DNA from 2 places in the Xenorhabdus bovienii SS-2004 genome. Region 2 is predicted to be linked to the other one. Evidence: predicted binding sites of a transcription regulator. Region 2 holds the regulator's gene; the other holds the start of a gene.
The links. Region 2 encodes LexA, which represses DNA repair genes until DNA is damaged. Its sites were predicted from a motif close to TNCTGTATGTACATACAGNA; they were not measured.
Positions count from the first base shown of each region.

Region 1: the regulator LexA is predicted to act here: its motif matches at 1,763-1,782, upstream of rmuC (DNA recombination protein RmuC).

Region 1 is NC_013892.1:504,452-508,315, reverse strand. Features, by position in the region: gene ubiE (bifunctional demethylmenaquinone methyltransferase/2-methoxy-6-polyprenyl-1,4-benzoquinol methylase UbiE) at 1-272, opposite strand, end outside; gene rmuC (DNA recombination protein RmuC) at 348-1,703, opposite strand; gene XBJ1_RS02175 (DedA family protein) at 1,823-2,353, opposite strand; gene XBJ1_RS02170 (tyrosine-protein phosphatase) at 2,431-3,213, opposite strand; gene udp (uridine phosphorylase) at 3,342-3,864, opposite strand, start outside.
Region 2 is NC_013892.1:3,840,961-3,844,824, forward strand. Features, by position in the region: partial or broken gene XBJ1_RS17035 (DUF2628 domain-containing protein) at 44-343, shown strand; gene zur (zinc uptake transcriptional repressor Zur) at 668-1,180, shown strand; gene lexA (transcriptional repressor LexA) at 1,325-1,939, opposite strand; gene XBJ1_RS17050 (diacylglycerol kinase) at 2,058-2,429, opposite strand; gene plsB (glycerol-3-phosphate 1-O-acyltransferase PlsB) at 2,568-3,864, shown strand, end outside.

The DNA of each region.
Region 1 (3,864 bases), 890 kb from region 2:
ACTTCACCTTTCTCTCCCACGATGCGGGAAAACTTCGCCGTCAGATCCCCGGTTCCTCCCGCAAGATCCAACACCTTATGACCACGGCGAATTCCACTTGCATCAATGGTGAAACGTTTCCAGATACGATGAATGCCAAATGACATCAAATCATTCATTAAGTCGTATTTCGAAGCGACAGAGTGAAATACCTCGGCCACCATATTTTGTTTTTCATCTTTTTCTACGGTGCGGAAACCAAAATCTGTAGTTTTTTTCGATTGATCAGCCATGTTATTTGCCCGCTTTTTATTCAAAAAAATTTATAGCAAGTGTACCAGCCTTTCTGACAAAACCCTATCCACACTTCATTCATTAACCTGCAATGATTGGAAAGATTTATCAATAAGCTGTGAATCAATAGGGCGCTTAACATCAACACCTAAATCACGGAACCCTTCAGCCTGACTAATCAGGTTTCCCCGCCCCTCAGCCAGTTTTTTCATTGCCAGATGGTAACTCTCCTGTGCTTTATTGAGGCTGTGTCCCAACCCTTGCATATCATCCACAAACAACCGCATCTTGTCATACATTCTGGTTGCTTTGTCCGCAATAAGGCGTGCATTCTGACTCTGATATTCATAGCGCCAAAGATTATTAATGGTACGCACGGCAACCAGAAGTGTTGATGGACTAACCAGCATAATATTATGTTTCAATGCTTCATCCAGTAATTCAGGTGCTTGATTAAGTGCCACCAAATAAGCCGGTTCTATGGGGATAAACATCAAAACATAATCCAGCGACCGTAAACCGGGCAATTGTTGATAATCTTTCCGGCTCAGCCCCCGAATATGTCCTTTGATTGAGTTTATATGCTCCTGTAACGCTTGTGCCTGCTGCGTGTCATCATCACTGTTAAAGTAACGTTCATAGGCGATCAGTGACATTTTGGCATCAATAATGACATCTTTTTCCTGCGGCAAATGCACGATGACATCAGGCTGAAAGCGCTCACCGTTTTCTGTTTTAATGTTGACCTGTGTATGAAATTCATATCCTTCACGTAAACCGGAAGATTCCAAAACACGTGCCAACACCATTTCGCCCCAATCGCCCTGCATTTTATTATCCCCTTTCAGAGCTTTCGTCAGGTTGATCGCCTCTTTTGCCATTTGTGCATTAAGTTGCTGGAGATTGCGGATTTCATGGGTCAGAGTATGGCGTTCGCGAGCTTCCTGTCCGAAACTATCCTGTACTTGACTACGGAACCCGTCAAGCTGCTCGCGAAAAGGCATCAGGAGGTCATTAAGGCTTTGGCGGCTGTATTCATCGGTACGACGCCGATTCTGCTCAAAAATACGATTGGCGAGATTTTCAAATTGGGTATTGAGGCGTTGTTCACTATTGATCAATAGACGCTGTTTTTCTTCTGCGGCCAGCCTGCTCTCTTCAAGCCGTGTGCTTAATTCTCGTAATTCAACTTCCTGTACACTGTTGATTTCGCGCTGTGCCAGCAGTTCTTGATTTAATTGATCACACTCAGTACGCCAATAGTGGGACTGTTCTAACTTTTCATGGCTGATAGCAAGCTGACTATGCAGTTCACGCAGTTCCAACTCTTTCTGTTGAATTCGCTGGTGAACAGAAAGCCAGACGAAAATCCCTCCGCCCAGCAATCCACTTAAACTGCCAATCAGCATGTATAACCACTGGATATCCACCTATACGCCTCCCACTGACTTCACCCCGGTTAACTTCACCTTAATGTAAGTTAAATAGATGCTGTATAGATGTCCAGATTCTTTAATGAGTTTCTTTCAGTTTGCAAAGCGGCTCGCAATTAGCCCATCCATTCTGCCAGCCAGCGTAAACCAAACGCTCCCGGAGCCAAAATACCGAAGGCCCAAATCAGCGCAGAGGCAAAATTGGCAAGCTGGAAATGACGTTTCGGCATGGCGCAAATACCCGCTACCAGTGGTATAACAGCTCTCAATGGACCAAAAAAACGCCCGATGAAAACACCCCAAACTCCCCAGCGTTCAAAAAATCGATGGCCGCGCACTAACATTTGCGGATGACGTGACAGTGGCCACATCTTGCCGACATTGTCCTTGTAGTGGGCACCAAACAGATAGGAAACCCAATCGCCAAAAAAGGCTCCCGCTGCTGCCGCTATCCATATTGGCCAAAAATTTAACCCGCTTTCACCAATCAACGCCCCCAATCCTAATAAAATGATCGTCGCAGGCAACAGCAGGGAGATAAATGCCAGAGATTCACCAAAAGCAAGTAGAAAAACAATGGGGATTGCCCAATATTCATGGGCTTTTACGAAGTCTGTGACCAGTTCGATAATTTCATGCAAACTCAAATTAGCTGTTCCTGTATCAATTCATCAGATGTACCAAGTTAGCACCTGATATATAAACCAATGCTAACTCAGTATTTTTATTCAAGAAAATAACTTTGTAATTTTTCACGTGCTGTCATATCCAGCCCGATATCTTTTTCCAGCCAGATATCCACACTGCCATAATGCTGGTTAATACTATTTAAGGCCGTTAGTAAAAACTCTTCCTGCACTGAATAAACATAAGCAAATTTTTCAATCACACGGTCACTCATGACTTTTGCATGTTCATTCAAGAGATATTCCCGATACGGTGCCAGCGTAACGTTGGTGACTAAATAGTCTTCCATTACCGTATCCAAATCTGCTCCCAGAGCAAACAGCACCAGCGCAGATCCAACGCCAGTTCTGTCTTTACCCACTGCGCAATGCTGTAAAATTCCGCCTTTCTCTGGTTGCACCAATAGATTAGCCAGCTTTTTGTAAGCAGGATTGCTGATTGGCAATAATTCGTATAAACGCAGCATGAATGCTCGTTCATCAAACTGCTCCAGACGTTCCTGACCCAATTTTTCCAGATTGGCATCAACTTCCTTAGAGAGTGGATTGGCCGGAGCATGATGATAATTCGCCCCACGCCACACTCGATCTGGTTTATCCTCAATTTCGCTGCTATCACGATAATCAATGATCTGGAAAAGGTTTTTGCTCATCAAAAAAGTCTGATCATTTTCAGTCAACATGTCCAAAGAGCCAGAGCGGAATAACAGCCCTGATTTAATTTTTGCACCATTATGCAGCGTCTTATTACCGAAATCACGGAAGTTAATGCCACCATGTAAGGGGAGTAATGAAGGATGGGATAGCAATGTTGTGGTCATAGTTACTCTTGTTATGATTTAAATAGATCGTTATTGATAAAAAGCGTTATGACATTATCAGATTTTAGAATGAAAGAAAGATAAGCAGAAAGATCGAGCCAGAGTGTTCTGGCCCTTAATGAAAGCGATTACAGCAAACGGCGGGCGGCATCAACTACGATTCCCAAAGCGTTGCTTTCGGTTTTTTTCAACAGTTCCACATCTGGAATTTCCTGTTGCGTCCGGTTGACGATCACCCCTGCCACCATACCAGCGCGCAGCCCCTGACTTGCACACATCGTCAGCAAAGTGGCTGATTCCATTTCATAATTCATCACCCCCATTTGCTGCCACTCTTGCATGGAGCCTTGAAAACGGCGGACGACACGACCAGAGTATGTATCGTAACGCTCCTGCCCCGGATAGAACGTATCGGAAGAAGCCGTTATACCAACGTGGGTGGCCGATCCTGATGCTTTTGCCGCTGCATACAGTGCGTTGGTACATTCAAAATCAGCCACCGCCGGGAATTCCATTGGTGCGAAGTGCAGGCTAGCCCCATCCAGACGAACTGCCGCTGTCGTGACCAATACATCACCCACATTAATGTGCGGCTGGATCGCACCGGTTGTCCCGATCCGCAGGAAAGTACTCACCCCCAATTGCGCCAAT
Region 2 (3,864 bases):
TCCATCTACACAAGAGCATAGAGAAGCATTTAGAAAAACACCTTTTTTAAAACGTATTAAAATAAACATGAACTTTATTGCATTATTTTTCGGAATTTTCTATTACCTAATCATTGGATTATGGAAAAAAGGATTAACTTTATTAGGCCTTAACATTGCTGTATTTTCAATCATAGTAATTTTCTCAATAATATCAGGTATTGATATATCAGATAGTATTTTAAATGTAATGGGAGGAGCTTTTTCTCTCTTAAATGGGTATCTAGCAAATTATGCTTATTATCTAAAAGAAATAAAAGGCGATGATGGCTGGAATCCCTTTAAAGGCATTTTCACTAAATAACAATTGCCTTAATTTCCCTTACAAAATAGCGGTTTCTTTTAAGAAACTGCTATTATCTCCATACATGCCTTTTTTCTACCGCCAAAGAATTAAAATTTTGTTTTCAGCATATTTTATCGTTCTTATCAACGGATTAATTTTTATTTTTATCCTGAATAGCCACCACCATTAAACAAAGTATGACATAACATCAGGATAGTTAATCACCTTTTCACCGACTCGTTTAGCCATCAGCACCGTAACCGTCTGCTTGGATCCCACTTCCAGACTGAAAAACATGATAATATTACAACTATTGGCATCATGCTGAGTGTGAAAGGTGTAATGAAAACTATCAATCCAAAAAAGTTACTGACACAGGCTGAGACAATCTGCCTGTCACGAGGAGTTCGTTTAACACCTCAACGACTTGAAATTCTGCGTTTAATTTCAACGCAGCCAAGCGCAATAAGCGCTTATGATTTATTGGATCTGCTACGTGAAGTCGAGCCACAGGCAAAACCGCCAACGGTCTATCGTGGGCTGGAATTTTTGCTTGAACAGGGTTTTGTCCACAAAATAGAATCCACAAATAGTTATGTGATTTGCCATCATTTTGAGGAACCCAGCCATACGTCAGCCATGTTTATCTGTGAGAATTGTGGTTCCGTTACCGAACGGGATGCCAAGAATATTGAATCCGCTATTCAGCAGTTAGTTCAAGGAGTGGGGTTTCATTTACGTCACAGCGTGATTGAAGTCCACGGTTTGTGTTCCCCTTGCCATGAAATCGATTCCTGTACAGAACGCGATACATGTCAGCATAATCACAAAACTGAAGAGAATAAAAAGAAATAAGGCAAAATAACCTTAAGTTTGATTGAGGCGGTCATGGCCGATAAACACATTTATTTTCAAGCTTCCGTAAAACTTTTATTGAACGGGTACTACGAAAAAAATGACCGCCCCAGAATGGCAAAGTGCAATTATCCGCTTTTACAATCAGATCCAATCCCCGTTACGAATAATACCAACTGCCAATCCTTCAATGGTAAAACTCTGCTCACATAAATCCACAACGATAGGCTCGAATTCTGGGTTTTCAGCAATCAGCTCAATTTTGTTTCCTACTTGTTTGAAACGTTTGACTGTCACTTCATCTTCAATTCGCGCCACAATGATTTGGCCATTATGAACATCCTGTGTTTTATGCACAGCAAGTAAATCCCCATCCATAATGCCGATGTCCTTCATGGACATTCCGCTGACACGCAACAGAAAATCAGCATTTGGTTTGAATAATGCAGGATCAACTTTGTAATGACTCTCGATATGTTCCTGAGCCAGCAATGGTTCGCCAGCAGCAACACGACCGATCAGCGGTAATCCCGCTGCCCCTTCTTCTTCAAGAAGCAAACGGAGACCTCTGGATGCACCAGAGATAATCTCTATCACCCCTTTACGCGCCAATGCTTTTAAATGCTCTTCTGCCGCGTTAGGTGAACGAAAACCAAGACGTGCTGCGATTTCAGCACGTGTTGGTGGCATACCCGTTTGCGAAATATGGTCACGCACCAAGTTATAAACTTGCTGCTGTCTGGCAGTTAATGCTTTCATTTCGCCCCCTGTTTGTTTATACAGTCCGCCTGTGAGTATATACAGGTAAATTCGAATTGGGAACCTGCCAGCCCATAAAAGCCGCTAAATAACGTGTATTGACGAAAATCATGTCATATCAGTGCATAAAATACGACCAAAGGATCATTCCCCAGATAAACAACGCCAGAATTATTGTCAGAAATACTGCAGCTGATCCCATGTCTTTCGCCCTGCCCGATAATTCATGATATTCACTGCCAATGCGATCAACTACCGCCTCAATGGCGCTGTTAAGGATTTCCACAATGACCACCAGCATGACTGAACCGATGAGCAAAAGCCTCTCGGACATGCCAAAATCAAGGGAAAATGCAAGGATAATTGCTAATATGGCGACAATGACTTCCTGCCGAAATGCCGCTTCATTTTGCCACGCAGCCCTAATACCTTTCGCCGAGTACCCTGCCGCTTTAATGATACGAATCAAACCTGTTGATTGATTTTCCATAAAAAATTTTCTTCAATTAGCATAATATTTGTAAGGTCATATAACTTTTAGCTCCTATTATTGTCTTATTTCCACAGATCTCAAAATCCGTTTCTGGTATGCTTGCGGCGCGTTGCTAACAAGAGGCTTAAAGTTGTTATGTCAAGTTGGCGTAAAATATATTATAAATTATTGAATTTTCCACTGAAATTCTTAGTAAAAAGTAAGCTTATCCCCACGGATCCCATTGCAGAACTGATCCTTGATACGACACGGCCTATTTTATATGTGCTGCCGTATCACTCAAAAACAGACTTATTGACCCTGCGTCAACAATGCCTGGCGCAAGATCTGCCAGATCCATTGAATCCTTTGGAAATGGGTGACACCCTACTTCCAAGCTATGTCTTTATTGATGACGGCCCACGAGTGTTCCGTTGCTATGCACCTAAACATGAATCCGTGAAGATTTTTCATTCTTATCTGGATCTGCATCGCAATAATCCCGATTTGGATATTCAGATGGTGCCTGTTTCTGTGATGTTCGGCCGCTCCCCTGGACGCGAAGGGCAGGAAGGAAATACAGCGCCACAGCTGCGTTTACTAAACGGTGTGCAAAAGTTTTTTGCAATTTTGTGGCTGGGACGGGATAGTTTTGTGCGTTTTTCCACACCTGTTTCATTACTCAGCATGGCCAATGATCATGGCACAGATGATATCATTGCCAATAAACTTGCCCGCGTTGCACGGATACACTATTCCCGGCAGCGTTTGGCTGCGGTAGGGCCACGTTTGCCCGCCAGGCAGGATCTGTTCAACAAGCTGCTGGCATCCAAAGCCATTGAGAAAGCCATTGCCGATGAGACACGTAGCAAAAAAATCTCACCTGAAAAGGCGAAGCAAAACGCTATCAATATGTTGGAGGAGATTGCAGCAGATTTCTCTTCTGAAACCGTACGTTTGACCGATCGTATCTTGAGATGGACGTGGAACCGTTTGTATCAGGGCATTAATGTCCATAACGCCGAGCGGGTTCGCCAACTGGCGCAGGATGGTCATGAACTGGTTTATGTCCCATGCCATCGCAGCCATATGGATTATCTCCTGCTCTCATATGTGCTTTATCACCAAGGGCTGGTTCCACCACACATTGCTGCTGGCATCAATCTTAATTTCTGGCCGGCAGGCTCGATATTCCGCCGCCTTGGTGCATTCTTTATCCGCCGGACTTTTAAAGGAAACAAGCTCTATTCGACGATATTCCGTGAATATCTGGGTGAGTTGTTTTCCCGTGGTTATTCTGTTGAGTACTTCGTCGAAGGTGGGCGTTCCCGTACCGGCCGTCTGCTCGATCCGAAAACCGGCACCCTTTCGATGACATTACAGGCGATGCTGCGTGGAGATTCCCGTCCAATCACCATCGTGCCAATTTATGTTGGTTATGAACATGTAATGG